4 regions of the Corynebacterium callunae DSM 20147 genome follow, and region 1 is predicted to be linked to each of the others. Evidence: riboswitches for the same ligand, from Rfam matches in the RefSeq annotation. Region 1 holds a riboswitch; each other region holds the start of a gene.
The links. A riboswitch is a leader RNA that binds a small molecule or an ion and turns the genes downstream of it on or off. The one in region 1 is predicted to bind thiamine pyrophosphate.

Region 1 (3,657 bases):
AGGATCCGAGATCCGCGTGATATCCACAAAGTGGGTACCGGGTTCCCTATTACGACCAGCACCTGGCACAAAGCTCTTTACCGCAGTTCTTAAAGTGGTTGGCACTCCTGAGGCAAAAATTCCGCCAAAGGCGCTCATGCCGTCCCCAGAACTGAGCCGGATTAGTTCATGTGGCAGTGCGCCGCCATTATCTACTTGTTGACCAGGCAGATGGAAGGCGGAACTAAGTCGGCCCCGCGGGCGATAACCCACGCTTAATAACGCAACCAAAACATCGGAAAGCTTCTCTGTACGCCACTCGCCTGCCATATAACTTTCGGCAAGACCGAGCCATCCAGTGGTGGCAAGACGCGAAAATAACTCTTCATGGTCAATTGTGAGATCGGGCGCATTTCCAACTAATACCAAACCCGCGTTTTCACATGCTTTGGCGAACCTCGCTTCGGCTTGGCGAGCACGTATTGCAATGAATGCGGAGGCCGGTACCGTAGCCACTCCCGGCCACTGTTCGATATCAATTGATTCCAGATGGCGCAAACGTGCCTCTACCATACGTTTTGTGCACCTCCGAGGGCATAAATTCACAAGACCAAAAGTTAAGAAAATTATCTCTCATGCAGTGTACTTGTGCTTAGCTAAACTCCGGCGCAGGCGCGTCGAAATAAACATTAGAAAGACATCTCTAGAAGTCTTCAAAATAGACGTGACATATCTCATCTTTAAGGGCATACTGGTTCAAAGTGAGTGCGAATACCACACAATTTCTGCCTAACAGACAGTGAATTTAGACCCGATCCTGTTTGTTTCCGTGGGAAGGACTATTGTTTAACAGGTACGCGCCACTTCTTTTTATGGCAGCGCCCAAACAACTGCAAACTCAGCGCAGACTCTCATCTGTACAAAACGATCAGGAGACTTTGACAACTATGTCAGTAAACCCATCCCGCCCCGAAGGCGGCCGTCACCACGTCGTCGTCATCGGTTCTGGTTTCGGTGGCCTTTTCGCTGCTAAAAACCTAGCCAAGGCCGACGTCGATGTCACTCTGATTGACCGTACCAACCACCACCTCTTCCAGCCTTTGCTGTACCAGGTGGCAACCGGCATCCTTTCTTCCGGTGAGATCGCACCTTCCACCCGACAGATCCTTGCTAAGCAGGAAAACGTCAACGTTATCAAGGGTGAAGTTACCGATATCAACACCGAGTCCAAGACTGTGACCGCTTCCCTCGGCGAGTACACCCGCGTCTTTGAATATGACTCTCTTATCGTGGGCGCTGGCGCTGGCCAGTCTTACTTCGGCAACGATCACTTCGCAGAGTTCGCTCCAGGCATGAAGTCCATCGATGACGCACTTGAGCTGCGTGCTCGCATTGTCGGCGCTTTTGAGCGTGCAGAGATCTGTGAAGATCCAGCTGAGCGCGAGCGCCTGCTGACCTTCGTTGTTGTCGGTGCAGGTCCTACCGGTGTTGAGCTGGCTGGCCAGTTGGCTGAAATGGCTCACCGCACCCTTGCTGGTGAGTACAAGAACTTCAACACCAACTCCGCAAAGATCATCCTTCTTGATGGTGCTCCTCAGGTGCTGCCACCATTCGGTAAGCGTCTGGGCCGCAATGCACAGCGCACCCTGGAGAAGATCGGCGTTAACGTTCGCCTGAACGCTATGGTTACCAATGTTGACGCTAAGTCCGTCACCTACAAGACCAAGGACGGCGAAGAGCACACCATCGAGTCCTTCTGCAAGATCTGGTCCGCTGGTGTGGCAGCTTCCCCACTGGGCAAGCTCATTGCTGAGCAGACCGGTGTTGAGACCGACCGCGCAGGCCGCGTTATGGTTAACGACGACCTCTCCGTTGGTTCTGAGAAGAACGTCTTCGTTGTTGGCGACATGATGAACTACAACAACCTTCCAGGTGTTGCACAGGTTGCAATCCAGGGTGGCGAGTACGTCGCAGAGCAGATCGCCGCTGAGGTTGAGGGTCGCTCCAACACCGAGCGTCCAGCATTCGAATACTTCGACAAGGGCTCCATGGCAACTGTCTCCCGCTTCTCCGCAGTGGTGAAGCTGGGCAAGATCGAGGTCACCGGCTTCATCGGTTGGGTTCTTTGGTTGGCAGTTCACCTTATGTTCCTCGTCGGCTTCCGTAACCGTTTTGTCTCCGCAATCAGCTGGGGCCTAAACGCTACTTCTCGCAACCGTTGGAACCTGGCTACCACCCGCCAGCAGCTGCACGCTCGTACTGCGCTTTCCAAGCTTGCAAACGATCACGCAACTGATAATGATCAGCCAATCGAGCTGCGCGACACCCACCGTTTTGGTGCCAAGTAAGCTCTAAAGACCTAAGATAAGCGCCTCCTGATTACTTAGGAGGCGCTTTTTTGTGCCTTGTGACAGCGCCCACAAGGACCTTTGCTAGGGTAACTATCAGGCACGGGGTGCCGGGCTGCAGCTCATTGTGCAGCGCGGCTGAGATAAGACCCGTTGAACCTGCTCTAGCTCGTACTAGCGAAGGGATGGCCCATATGGCTGACTCATATCTATCTGCACTTAATATCCTGAGAGAAACCACTCCCCTGGTTCAATGTTTGACCAACGCCGTGGTCATGCAATTTAGCGCCAATGTTTTGCTTGCCGCGGGAGCCTCACCAGCCATGGTGGATACTCCAGCAGAATCTGCAGAATTTGCCCGCATTGCCAATGCAGTGCTGATTAATCCAGGCACACCCTCCACTGAGCAATATCAAGGTATGCACAATGCCATTGCCGGTGCGCAGGCTGCTGGTACACCGTGGGTATTGGATCCTGTTGCTGTTGGTGGTCTTTCCCAACGTACAGAATTTGCAGCGGGTGTCGTCGAAAAGCACCCCACGGCAATCCGTGGCAACGCCTCCGAGGTTGTGGCACTGGCAGGGTTGGGCGCCGGTGGGCGCGGAGTTGATGCCACCGACACCGTCGAAGCCGCCCTGGAGGCAGCTCAGCTCCTTGCCCAGCGCACCGGTGCGGTGGTGGCAGTTTCTGGCGCGGAGGACCTCATTGTTTCCACCGAGCGCACCACCTGGTTGCGATCCGGCGATCCGATGTTGCAATTGGTTATTGGCACAGGTTGTTCCCTCGGCGCCCTGGTCGCCGCTTATCTAGGCGCTACCCGTGGCACGGACATCTCCGCCCACGACGCTGTTTTAGCAGCTCATGCCCACATTGGTGCGGCGGGCCAACTTGCCGCGCAGCGTAGTTCTAGCCCAGGCAGTTTTGCGGTGGCATTTATTGATGCCCTTTATGAGCTAGATTTCGCAACAATTGCCACCCTGTGCAGCATTCGAGAGGCCTAAAATGACCGATTTTTCCCTATATCTAGTTACCGACCCTGACCTCGGCGGAGGCGCGGACAAAGTAGCCGGCATCGTCGAATCCGCCCTTAAGGGCGGGGTGTCAGTGGTACAGCTAAGAGACAAGCTTGTCGACGACAACCTCTTTAGAACCCATGCACAAGAACTTCAAGAAGTCTGCTCCCGTTTTCAGGTGCCGCTATTTGTTAATGATCGGGTAGACATCGCGGCAGAACTTGGATTGCACCTCCATATTGGACAAGAAGATATGTCCTATGTACAAGCCCGTCAGCGCCTGGCAGCAGATCTCATGGTGGGTCTTAGCATTGAAA
Region 2 (3,657 bases), 400 kb from region 1:
GTTAAATCTAAGTGAATTGATAGAAATTCTACTATATTTTTCCCCAAAACTATATAGCTCTTTTTATGCCCCCTCGATTTCAGAGGTATTTATATAAACTTCAATTGACATTTCGTTTTAGGTAAGGCTAACTTTCTTAATATGCAAAAGAACATTAGCCGTCGCTCCTTCCTGGGTGCGATGATCGGAGCTTCCGCCCTCGTTGTCGCAGCCTGCGCCAATAGCTCGAAAGACTCCACAGCTTCTAGCTCCACCACAGCAACTACCGACACCGAACAGAAACAGCGCGTTGTAGCCCTTAACACGGGGCAATTGGACAACCTGCTCAATCTTGGCATCTTGCCAGTGGGTGTCGCTGCAGCTAAAAATGCAGATCTCATCCCACAGTTCCTCCGAGAGCGTTTTGGCGATAAATTTGACCTTGATTCTATTGCTGATTGTGGATTACGCGCAGAACCTGATGTTGAGGCGATTGCAGCCCTTAACCCCACCCTCATTTGTGCAAACTCTCGCGCCGAGGAAACCGTGCTAGAAAAACTGCGGGCAATTGCGCCTGTAGTCACAGGTGCCGGAGGTGGCGAAAACTGGAAAGAAGATTTGGTCACTATCGCGGCTGCCGTAAATAAAGAAGCGGAAGCAAAAAACCTGCTCGCCGCTTATGAGGCAAAAGCTGCCGAAGTCGCAGCTGCTCAGCCAGCAACTCCCCCAACGGTCTCTTTCCTCCGCACCAACGATGATGCTTTCCAAATGTATGGCCTGGAGTCAATGACTGGAACTGTGGCCGCAGATTGTGGTTATGGACGCCCAGCCGCTCAGCAATTTACCGACAAAGCTGGTCATGACCTTTCTGCCGAACTCCTTGCTGAAGCCGATGCTGACTGGATCTTCTACGGTGTCCAAACTGGAGCCCCAAGCCCGGTAGATACCGCACTATGGCCTTCACTGACAGCCGTGCAAAATAATAAGGCCGTAGAAGTTGATTATGACCCCTGGTTTGTTAATGCTTCTCTCGTTTCTGCCGAGATCATCCTCGAGGGTCTTAGCTCCACTATCAAAGCTTAATTAACTCGCTAAAAAGCCCTTGTACACTTCCGCTGAAATGTACAAGGGCTTTTTAGCGGGCAAATTGCAGGATAAAGATGGGAAAACCCCCTAACTCACACGCTAGGTGAAAGTTAGGGGGCAGGTCAGCGGGGTTTAATTCCGCAACCAAGCGATAATAATTATCGCTTCTCCTTGATGCGGGCAGCCTTACCGCGCAGCTCGCGCAGGTAGTACAGCTTGGCGCGACGAACGTCACCACGACGGATGACCTCGATCTTCTCGATGTTTGGGGAGTGTACTGGGAAGGTACGCTCAACACCGATGCCGAAGGAAACCTTACGGACGGTGAAGGTTTCGCGAACTCCGCCACCCTGGCGACGAATGACAACACCCTTGAAGAGCTGGGTACGGGTGTTGGCACCTTCGATAACCTTGACGTGAACGTCGAGGGTATCGCCGGGACGGAAAGCAGGAACGTCGTCGCGCAAGTATGCGGAATCGACCTTATCCAAAAGGTTCATAAAAAATCCTTTGACTAGTAGGGAAAGAGGACCCTGGCGGCACTTCCCCTTTTGGGGCGCTCGGCCGGTTCGTATCCGTTTCAATTATGCGCCGCTGCTACCTGTCCCCCATTACTGCGGGATACGTAGAGTCAACCTAGGTATTCTTTCACATTTACCCCCGATTGACAAACCCAATGCCATACCCGTTGACAAAATAGCTTCCACCGACTTAACTGGCTGCCACTACCCCACGGGTGCCCAAAGCATTGGGCTGAGATTGTGCACTACTGCTGCGCCGGACCGTCTGAACCTGTCTGGTTAACACCAGCGAAGGAAGTGAGGACTTCATAGTTGTGCCTATTCAAAATTCCCCTACCCCACTTGACCTGCGATGTTATGTGGTCACCGGCAGTGGATCCCCTGAACATATTGTGCGTGTAGCCCAAGAAGCCGCAGCAGGTGGCGCGGGTGTTGTGCAGGTGCGCTCCAAACCTATAACCGCCCGCGAGCTGCTGGAATTGGGTGAAAAGGTGGCAACCGCAGTTGCGCTTGCCAATCCGGACACCAAGACGCTTATCGACGACCGCCTCGACGTTGCAGCTATTTTAATGCGCCGCGGACTCCCCGTTCACGGCATCCACCTTGGTCAAAGCGATATTCCAGTTGCAGCTGCTCGTGAATTGCTTGGAGCTGGTGCCATCATTGGGCTAACCACCGGAACCGCCGACCTAGTACACGCTGCCAATGAATATGCCGAGATTATTGATTACATCGGCGCTGGCCCATTTCGGCCAACTCCCACCAAGCAATCGGGACGGCCACCACTCGGATTTGATGGTTACCGAGAACTAGTTCAGATTTCCAAGCTCCCCATTGTCGCCATTGGCGATGTCCAACCTGCAGATGTCTTCGAGCTAGCTGCTACCGGAATTGCTGGTTGTGCCATGGTACGTGCCTTTATGGAGGCGGAATACCCCCGCAGCATTTCAGAAAGCGTAATCACCCAATTTATTGCAGGATCACAAGCATGAATGATCAGGCAATTGTTATTGGTGGCGGCATCATTGGGCTGAGCACTTGTTTTGAATACCAAGAGGCCGGTTTTCAGGTCACGCTTATTGATCGCGATCCGATCTCCGGAGCCACCCAACATGCTGGCGGCATGTTAGCTCCCATGTCAGAGGTGCAATATCAGCAATCTGAGCTGCAAGGATTAATGAAAGCCTCGGCACGGCTCTACCCAGATCTCATTCGTCGAGTACGTCGCCACACAGATCTGCCCACCGGTTATCGAACCAACGGCACCTTATTGGTCGGAGCAGACCGAGCCGATGCCACCCACTTGGGAAATCTGCTGCGCCATATGGAATTTGAGGATGCCGCAGTAGATCCCCTCACGATTCGAGAAGCTCGTGCCTTGGAACCAGCTCTTTCACCACGCATCTCCAAAGCCCTCAGTATCGAAGGAGATCATCAGCTTGATCCCCGACTTTTTGCTAGAGCCTTATTGGACGCAGTTATCAGCCGGGGCGCTGAGCTGATTCAAGATTCAGTGTTGTCTATTGACGGCCACAACCCCTGCCGGACCTTGACTTTGGCCTCGGGGGTGAGGGTGGCGTCGAAAAGCACTGTTGTTTTAGCGGCGGGCCTGGGGGCCGCCAAGATACCGGGCTGGTTTAGTGCTAAAAATCCGCTGAATCTCAGGCCGGTTTATGGCGATATCATGCGGGTTCGAGTGCCGGAATCAATGCAACCATTAATTTCGAAGGTGGTGCGTGGCTTCGTGGAGGATCGCCCTGTTTATCTCATTCCACGCGAGGACGGCAGCTTAACTATTGGTGCGAGTAGCCGCGAGGACAGCCCGCAACCGCGTACCGGTGCAATCCATGACCTGTTGCGCGATGCAATTCGCCTAGTGCCTGGCATTGCAGATACCGAATTTATGGAGGCTACCTGCGGTGCGCGTCCCGGCACCCCGGATGATATGCCCTATTTGGGGCGGGTGGGATCCAACCTGATTATTTCCACCGGCTATTTCCGGCACGGCATTCTTTTAGCGGCACTGGCTGCCAAAACTGCCGTTGACCTCACGCTCGAGAAGCAAACGCTG
Region 3 (3,657 bases), 380 kb from region 1:
AAAACCACGGGCTTCCATCGCTGTTGCCAATTTGGAACCACGTCTAATTGACAACACCAAAATGCCGAAGGTCATGGTGAAGAAATGCTTAAGGCGACCTTGATCTGCGATGCCACGGGCTCTTCTGGCACGGGCCATGGAATGCCAATCCTCTTGGAAAAGAGTCATCAATCGGCTGCCAGCAATTGCACCGATTACAAATCTCTCCGGCAGTTTCAGAATCTGGGAAAGACCATCACCAAGTTCGGTGGGATCAATGCGCGCAATGAGGACAATTACCGGGAGCCCAATGGCTAAAACACGCACCCCAATGGCCAGGGCCAAGGCGAGCGAATTATCGGTGACATGAGCAAGCAAAAAACTAAAATATTCCTTACCTTCAGGCCTGCCATAAAGCGCCATGGAGGTTGCAGCCAGAGGTGCCATCACCAAAAGTGGCCATCCCCTTTTAAAGAGCATCTTCCAGCTCACCCCAGCAAGAGGAGCAAGGATAATGGTTGCGACCAAAGCGATACTTGCAGAGACCACATCCACACTGAGCAGCAAAGGAGTGGTGAGCACCATCAGTGCAATGATGCGAGTAACTGGATTAATGCCAGCAAGCAGGTTCATTTAGCACTCACCTCAATATGATGATCGCCCAAGGCTGCAATGAAATCAGGATCATGGGTTACTGACACGATCGTGGTTCCGTTGTCAGTGAGCTCGCGCAGCATCCACACCAATTCTTTAAAGGTTTCTGGATCTTGTCCAAATGTCGGTTCATCCAGCACCAAGAGTTGTGGCGCTGCCACCAACGCCGTTGCTACTGAGAGGCGACGTTTTTCTCCACCGCTTAAGGTATAGGGATTCGCATTTTCCAAGTGACGCAAACGCAAGCGATCAAGAAGCTCTTCAATCCGTTGAGCAGTATCAACCTGCATCACCTTTGGTCCAACTTCCAGCTCAGCGCGGACCGTACGGGCGACAAATTGGTGTTCAGGATCCTGGAAAACGGTGCCGATGCGTTGAGCTAGTTCAGCGGACTTCCAGCGATGCGGTGGCTTTTTTAGTCCTTGGCTTAATTGCTCTGCCAGTTCAAGCTTTCCAGCTTTAGGTGCAATCAAGCCCCCGATGGTTAATGCCAAGGTGGATTTACCAGCGCCATTAGGGCCGGTAATCACTGTGGATGCTGCTACTGGCAGTGAAAATGAGCGTGCTGGACCCCAGGCACAAAGCAGATTCTCCCCACGCATCAGAGATGTTGAAGTTGCAGGTCGCGCCGGTGGCAGGTGGCCAAGGGTAGGTAAATCAGCTGGGCTGAGATCTTGACCATCAGTGATATTGATGATCCGGTCGATCGTATCCAGCCAGAGTTCATGGTGGTGTTCCACCACAATTAAAGTGGCACCGGTTTCAGCGACCACCTTATTTACCGCAGCCACCACTTCTTTTTGACCAACTGGATCAAGGTTGGCGGTGGGTTCATCCAATAAAATAAGGCGCGCGCCCATGGCAATAACCCCGGCTAGAGCCAGGCGTTGTTTTTGGCCACCAGAGAGATACTTCGTGGGATGGCTTAAAGGCAGGTTGAGGCCCACCATTTCAAGGGCTTGTTCCACACGAGGCCAGATTTCTGCCCGAGGTACTCCCATGTTTTCGCAGCCAAAGGCTACGTCATCACCAATGCGAGAGGCGATCACCTGGGAGTCTGGATCTTGGAGCACCAAACCCACCGAGGAGGCGTCGCAAAGCAACTCACCGCTGCTCTCACCCTCCTCGCCTCCCCCGAGAACGCCGGCCAACGCGGCGAGCAGGGTGGATTTGCCGGAGCCGGAGGCGCCGGTGAGCAGGACGCGCTCGCCGGGTGCGATGTCAAAGCTGATGTTTTGCAGCGCCGGATTTTTGCGAGAGGCATGGCGATATCCGAAGTTCCGCGCGATGACGCGGGTGCCGATCGCAACGGTCATTAGACTTCCTGGCGGTATTCGCGACCAGCGGCAAAGCGCTCTAGGGCGCCGGTACGGGCAAGTGCGCGCACCAGGAACCAGCCCAGAGCACCTGCCAAAATCGCTCCGGAGACCAAAACGGTGGAACCATAAATTGCGTTAAAGGCCAAGGATTTTGCAGCATTGCCGTAGAAGAAAAGCTCGAGCAAAATTGCACCCAGGCCGGCGCCCATACCGGAAAGCACTGCTACTGAGAGGTTAAAACGGCGGTACAAGAAGATGGCGAAGATGATTTCCGCACCGATTCCCTGGGCCAAGCCGGAGTAAATGGTGGCAATTCCCCACTGTGAGGCCAGTGCTGCGGAAACGCAGGCTGCGAGGACTTCAACAAAGATTGCTGCACCTGGTTTGCGGATAATGAGTCCGCCCAAAACTCCACCGAGCAGCCAAATTCCGATAGCAAAGCCGCCGAGACCTGGGGTTAGGGCATCAAAAGCGGTGGTCCAGGCATAGCCAATGGAATTCCACACCACAAAGATCAAGCCGCAGGCTACACCGAGCACTGCCGCGATGACGATATCAATAACTCGCCATTGTGAAGCCTTTTTGGACATACGAGTGGTAGTCATTTTTTCCTCCCTAGCGCCGGCATTATCCGGATCAGGTTCAACGGTTACAGCTGTGCTGCATCTCAGCCCGGAATTTCACCGAGCACCCGTGCCTATAAAATTGTGTACTCGATCACCCTAACTCATAGGTCGGACAGAATCCAAGATTCCTATTGAATCCTCTCAGCTTTAAAGCCTCCCCTTAAACACACCCCTAGGTACCCCCTTATCCGGATTCGGATAATAGAGTTCCCACTGCTTGTAACACTCGCCATAAAAATACCTGAAGTTCGCAGAGTGAACACTTTGCCCCAATATCGCTTTTGCCATAATTTGAGGCCTATGTCACTTGGACAGATTTAATTAGCCCGACTCACTTTAGGAAAGGACTCTCCCCCATGAACCACATCCCCGTTGCCATTATCGGCGCCGGACCTGCGGGACTTACGCTGGCACATCTGCTTCACTTGCAGGGCATTGAGTCCATCGTTTTTGAAAAGCGCACCCGCAAGGAAGTCGAAGAAACGGTCCGCGCTGGAATTTTGGAACAGGGCACGTTGAATCTCATGCGGGAAACCGGTGTAGGCGCCCGAATGGAAGCTGAAGCCGACCATGATGAAGCAATTGATATTTCCATCAACGGGGAAAGAATCCGTATTCCTTTAACCGAAATCACCGGCCATAAAGTAGCCATTTACCCACAGCATGAATATCTCAAAGACTTTATTGCGAAGCGTTTAGAAGATGGCGGCGAGCTTCTCTTTTCCACCACAGTTGATGCAGTTGAAGGCACTGGAGGCACTGGAGGTTTTGATAATGACAAGGTCAAAGTGGTTTACACCGAGGCTGATGGCTCCTCAACCACCATTAGCGCCGATTATGTCATTGCCGCCGACGGCTCCAGCTCGCCTTATCGCAAAATCATTACCGAGGGCAGTGGAGTCCGCGTCCGCCACGAATATCCTTATGCCTGGTTTGGCATTTTAGTGGAAGCTGCCAAGACCCAAAAAGAGCTCATTTATGCCACCCATCCCGAAGGTTTTGCACTAATTTCCACCCGCACCGACACCGTGCAACGCTACTACCTGCAGTGCGACCCCAATGACACCCCTGACATGTGG
Region 4 (3,657 bases), 150 kb from region 1:
CGCTGCCCACTTTTGTTCCAGCTCGTTGTTTTCCTGGATCATGTTTAGTGGCACGTGTCCAGGTCCTTCGACCATTACTTGCACATCGTATTCCCAGGCGCGTTGGGTGAGTTCACCAATGGTTTTCAGCTCGGCGAATTGCGCGGCGTCGTTGGCATCGGCAAGCGATCCGGGGCGTAGGCCATCACCGAGGGAGAAGGCGACGTCATATTGTGCAAAAATTTCGCACAGCTCGTCGAAATGCTCGTAGAGGAATGATTCGCGGTGGTGCGCCAGACACCAACCGGCCATGATGGATCCGCCGCGTGAGACAATGCCGGTGACGCGACGGGTGGTCAGTGGGATATAAGCCAGCAGGACGCCGGCGTGGATGGTCATATAGTCCACGCCTTGTTCGCACTGCTCAATGACTGTATCGCGGAATACTTCCCAGTTAAGGTCTGCGGCCACGCCATCTACTTTTTCCAGCGCTTGGTAGATCGGGACGGTGCCGATAGGAACGGGGGAGTTGCGGATAATCCATTCGCGCGTGGTGTGAATATCATCGCCGGTGGATAGATCCATCACGGTATCGGCACCCCAGCGCGTGGCCCACTGCAGCTTGGACACCTCTTCCTCGATTGAAGAAGTGACCGCAGAATTGCCAATATTGGCGTTGATTTTGGTCAAAAATTTGCGACCAATAATCATCGGTTCAGATTCGGGGTGGTTGACGTTGTTGGGAATAATCGCCCGACCGCGTGCAACCTCCGAGCGCACAAACTCCGCATCAACGTGTTCGCGCAGCGCCACAAACTCCATTTCACGAGTAATCACGCCAGCGCGCGCATAGGCCATTTGGGTGACTCTTTTGCCAGGTAGCGCCTTCAAAGGAGCTGGTTTTTGGCCTTTCCATTCTGCCGAAGCTTGACCTCGACGCATTGCCGAGCGACCGTCGTCGATAAGCAAACGCTCGCGCCCCTGATAGGCGGCAACGTCGCCGCGGGCGGTGATCCATGACTCGCGCAGACGCGGAAGTCCCTGCTTGGGGTCGGTTTCTGGGCCACGGGTGCGGTAGATGCGGAAGGGTTCGTTGGGGCCGCTTGGCGAGTCATCAAGGCGGATTTCAGTCTCCGGGACCTCGAGACCGGCCTTGCGGATGGGGGAGTAGCTGTGTTTCGGGTGGATCTCATTTTGGGTAGGCGGCATTGCACCATTCCTCTCTTCCTTCGCCGGTGCTAACCGGACAGGTTCAAACGGTGCTCGCGCAGCAATCAGCGCGATCTCAGCCCGTGCTCGGGCGCCCGTGGGGACTGCCGTCAAAACTAGCGCGTTGCACGCGTGCGCGTAAAAGTTACCCCCTTGCGGGGGTTAAGAGAGGGCGCTTTTCGACGGGGTGATGGTGAGGTACGCCTACGTAGTGGTTCTAACTCGGCCGTTGCCTGCGAATCTCAGACACCCGTGAGTGGTCTTGAATCCTTTCTCAATCCAAGAGGCGACATTAAAAACTGCTGAATCAAACATATTGAGGTTCCTATTTTCGACGTTTAAATGTGACTTGCTGAGCGGTGATTATTTTCCCAGGAGAATCGTTTGTTTTAGTTCTTCTTTTGGCGGTTGTTAGAGCTTTTTTGAACTGTTGAGCAAATCTAAAATAGCTATCATCTTCAAACCAGAAGGGGCCACGAGCAGATCGTAATTGGGCGTCAACCCTGTTTCTTAAAAGCACTTCTACATGTTGTATATCTTCTAAATATGCTTTAGATAACTGGGTATTCCAGATGTAAAAACTTTCGGGATTTTCAGAATTTCGGTATGTATTCATTCTAGGGATGGAGAACCACTGTTCGAGCTCTGCGATAGATGTAGGGGAGTTGCCAGTCACGTCGCCAAGGTCTTACGCTTAGGATTCCTAAGCCCCGGAGTGATCCCTACCATTTTGGTACATCACCGGGGCTCTTGTTTTTTCTTCAAGCGCTCGTATCTGATGCCCTGAATAGAGTGGCTAGGGTATCGGTGAATCCATCGACACAAAAGGATTGGGACATTATAAATTCGGCTTGCATCTAGACCAAGCTGTCTGTTAATGTCGATTTCACGATCAAGAAGATCAGCCGCAAGCCCTTCGGCAGGCTGACTGGCAACCGCGCATCGCGCACGGTGCCCCCGAAGGAAGATCGGCTCTGTACTCAAAAGAATGCAGAGAAGAGCGATTTTTTGAAGGAGATTCCCATGGGGAATATTTCTGCTAAGCCTCCATTGCCCAATAGCTGCGGACATCATTTACCAGGACACGAACCCTTCTACCTACAAGTAAAGGTTTTGCGCGAAAGGGCGACATGGGAGCCAGTTACTAACCTGCGTATGGATGGCCAGTTCGTCGAGTTTGATGCTGGTGGGGAACATATTCGCGGTTGGAATCATGATCCGGCTCGGATGGAATGGTTTGTAAAAAATGGTGGTCTGGCTGAATGGAGTGGATCTAGTCCAACCAGACGCCTCATGCGTTTTGAGTCCAAAAATGGGCATTACATGGTCAGTATTGGTCCGAAGTACGACCGCAATGGTTGTTATGGCAATATTTCCCTGGGGATAGTGCCAACAAGCCCGGGCCTGGATTTTCACGAAGGATTTAAACAGGCTTTAGAGGCTTTCAAGTATGTTGAGCGGGAATATGGCACTGAACAGGATTAGGTAGAAATGACCGCGCGGTTTGATCAGGCGCTTCCCGCGCGGGAAAACTATTTTTCAGGGGCACGAAGCGCGCTTTTCGACGAAGCCCCTTGCCATTGTGGGAAATAAGAATGCCCACCAACACTCGTCGAAAAGCCCTCTTTTAAACCCCTTAACCCCAAAAAACGGCTAACCCAAAAGGGTTAGCCGTTTGTTAGAAGCAGAGGTTAAAACCTACTTTTTAACAGCAGGAGTTGGCTCGAGCTTCCAGATCTCGGTGGCGTAGTCGCGGATTGTGCGGTCGGAGGAGAAGCGGCCGGATTCGCAAATGTTGATCCAGGCCATGCGCGCCCAACCCAGCGGATCGGAGGCGTAGTCGGCGGCCATGCGGTCGCGGGTTTCGCGGTAGTCTGCGAAATCGCCAAGCACGTAGTAGGTGTCGCTGGCGTCTTTTCCATAACCGTGGATCAAGGAATGCTTGAGGTCATAGAACAAGCCACTGTTGTTGTCGTTGAGGGTGCCGTTATCCAGGGCGTCCAATGCGCGCTTGAGGCCAGGGACGGTCTCATAGAGCTCATATGGCTTGTAGCTTTCGCGCAGGGCTGGCAATTCTTCCACGCGAGCACCGAAGATATAGGCGTTTTCCTCGCCCACAGAATCCACGATCTCCACGTTGGCGCCGTCCATGGTCCCCAGGGTAAGGGCGCCGTTCATCATAAACTTCATGTTGGAGGTACCGCTGGCTTCCTTGCCGGCCGTGGAAATCTGCTCGGAGACATCAGAAGCAGGCAAGATGTGCTCAGCAGGGGAGACGTTGTAGTTCTCTACAAAAACCACCTTGAGCAGCGGGGAAACCTCAGGATCGTTGTTTACCAAGTCAGCAATAGAGTTGATGAGCTTGATAATCGCCTTGGCGCGAACATAACCCGGCGCGGCCTTTGCACCAAAGATGACAGTGCGTGCTGGGATGTCGGTGAGGCCATCTTCCTTAATGCGGAAGTAAAG

Region 2: another riboswitch for thiamine pyrophosphate. It lies ahead of H924_RS08725 (thiamine phosphate synthase); the one in region 1 lies ahead of thiM (hydroxyethylthiazole kinase).
Region 3: another riboswitch for thiamine pyrophosphate. It lies ahead of H924_RS05110 (ECF transporter S component); the one in region 1 lies ahead of thiM (hydroxyethylthiazole kinase).
Region 4: another riboswitch for thiamine pyrophosphate. It lies ahead of thiC (phosphomethylpyrimidine synthase ThiC); the one in region 1 lies ahead of thiM (hydroxyethylthiazole kinase).

The regions. Positions count from the first base shown of each region.
Region 1 is NC_020506.1:1,446,597-1,450,253, reverse strand. Features, by position in the region: gene H924_RS06795 (class I SAM-dependent methyltransferase) at 1-552, opposite strand, end outside; gene H924_RS06790 (NAD(P)/FAD-dependent oxidoreductase) at 927-2,327, shown strand; TPP riboswitch at 2,421-2,531, shown strand; gene thiM (hydroxyethylthiazole kinase) at 2,522-3,328, shown strand; gene H924_RS06780 (bifunctional hydroxymethylpyrimidine kinase/phosphomethylpyrimidine kinase) at 3,330-3,657, shown strand, end outside.
Region 2 is NC_020506.1:1,844,080-1,847,736, forward strand. Features, by position in the region: gene H924_RS08715 (ABC transporter substrate-binding protein) at 142-1,062, shown strand; gene rplS (50S ribosomal protein L19) at 1,224-1,565, opposite strand; TPP riboswitch at 1,788-1,901, shown strand; gene H924_RS08725 (thiamine phosphate synthase) at 1,901-2,578, shown strand; gene thiO (glycine oxidase ThiO) at 2,575-3,657, shown strand, end outside.
Region 3 is NC_020506.1:1,066,974-1,070,630, reverse strand. Features, by position in the region: gene H924_RS05120 (energy-coupling factor transporter transmembrane component T family protein) at 1-612, opposite strand, end outside; gene H924_RS05115 (ABC transporter ATP-binding protein) at 609-1,949, opposite strand; gene H924_RS05110 (ECF transporter S component) at 1,949-2,557, opposite strand; TPP riboswitch at 2,548-2,657, opposite strand; gene H924_RS05105 (4-hydroxybenzoate 3-monooxygenase) at 2,935-3,657, shown strand, end outside.
Region 4 is NC_020506.1:1,294,580-1,298,236, forward strand. Features, by position in the region: gene thiC (phosphomethylpyrimidine synthase ThiC) at 1-1,188, opposite strand, end outside; TPP riboswitch at 1,187-1,297, opposite strand; gene H924_RS14125 (Abi family protein) at 1,514-1,864, opposite strand; SAM riboswitch class IV at 2,079-2,195, shown strand; gene H924_RS06105 (hypothetical protein) at 2,212-2,673, shown strand; gene malP (maltodextrin phosphorylase MalP) at 2,887-3,657, opposite strand, start outside.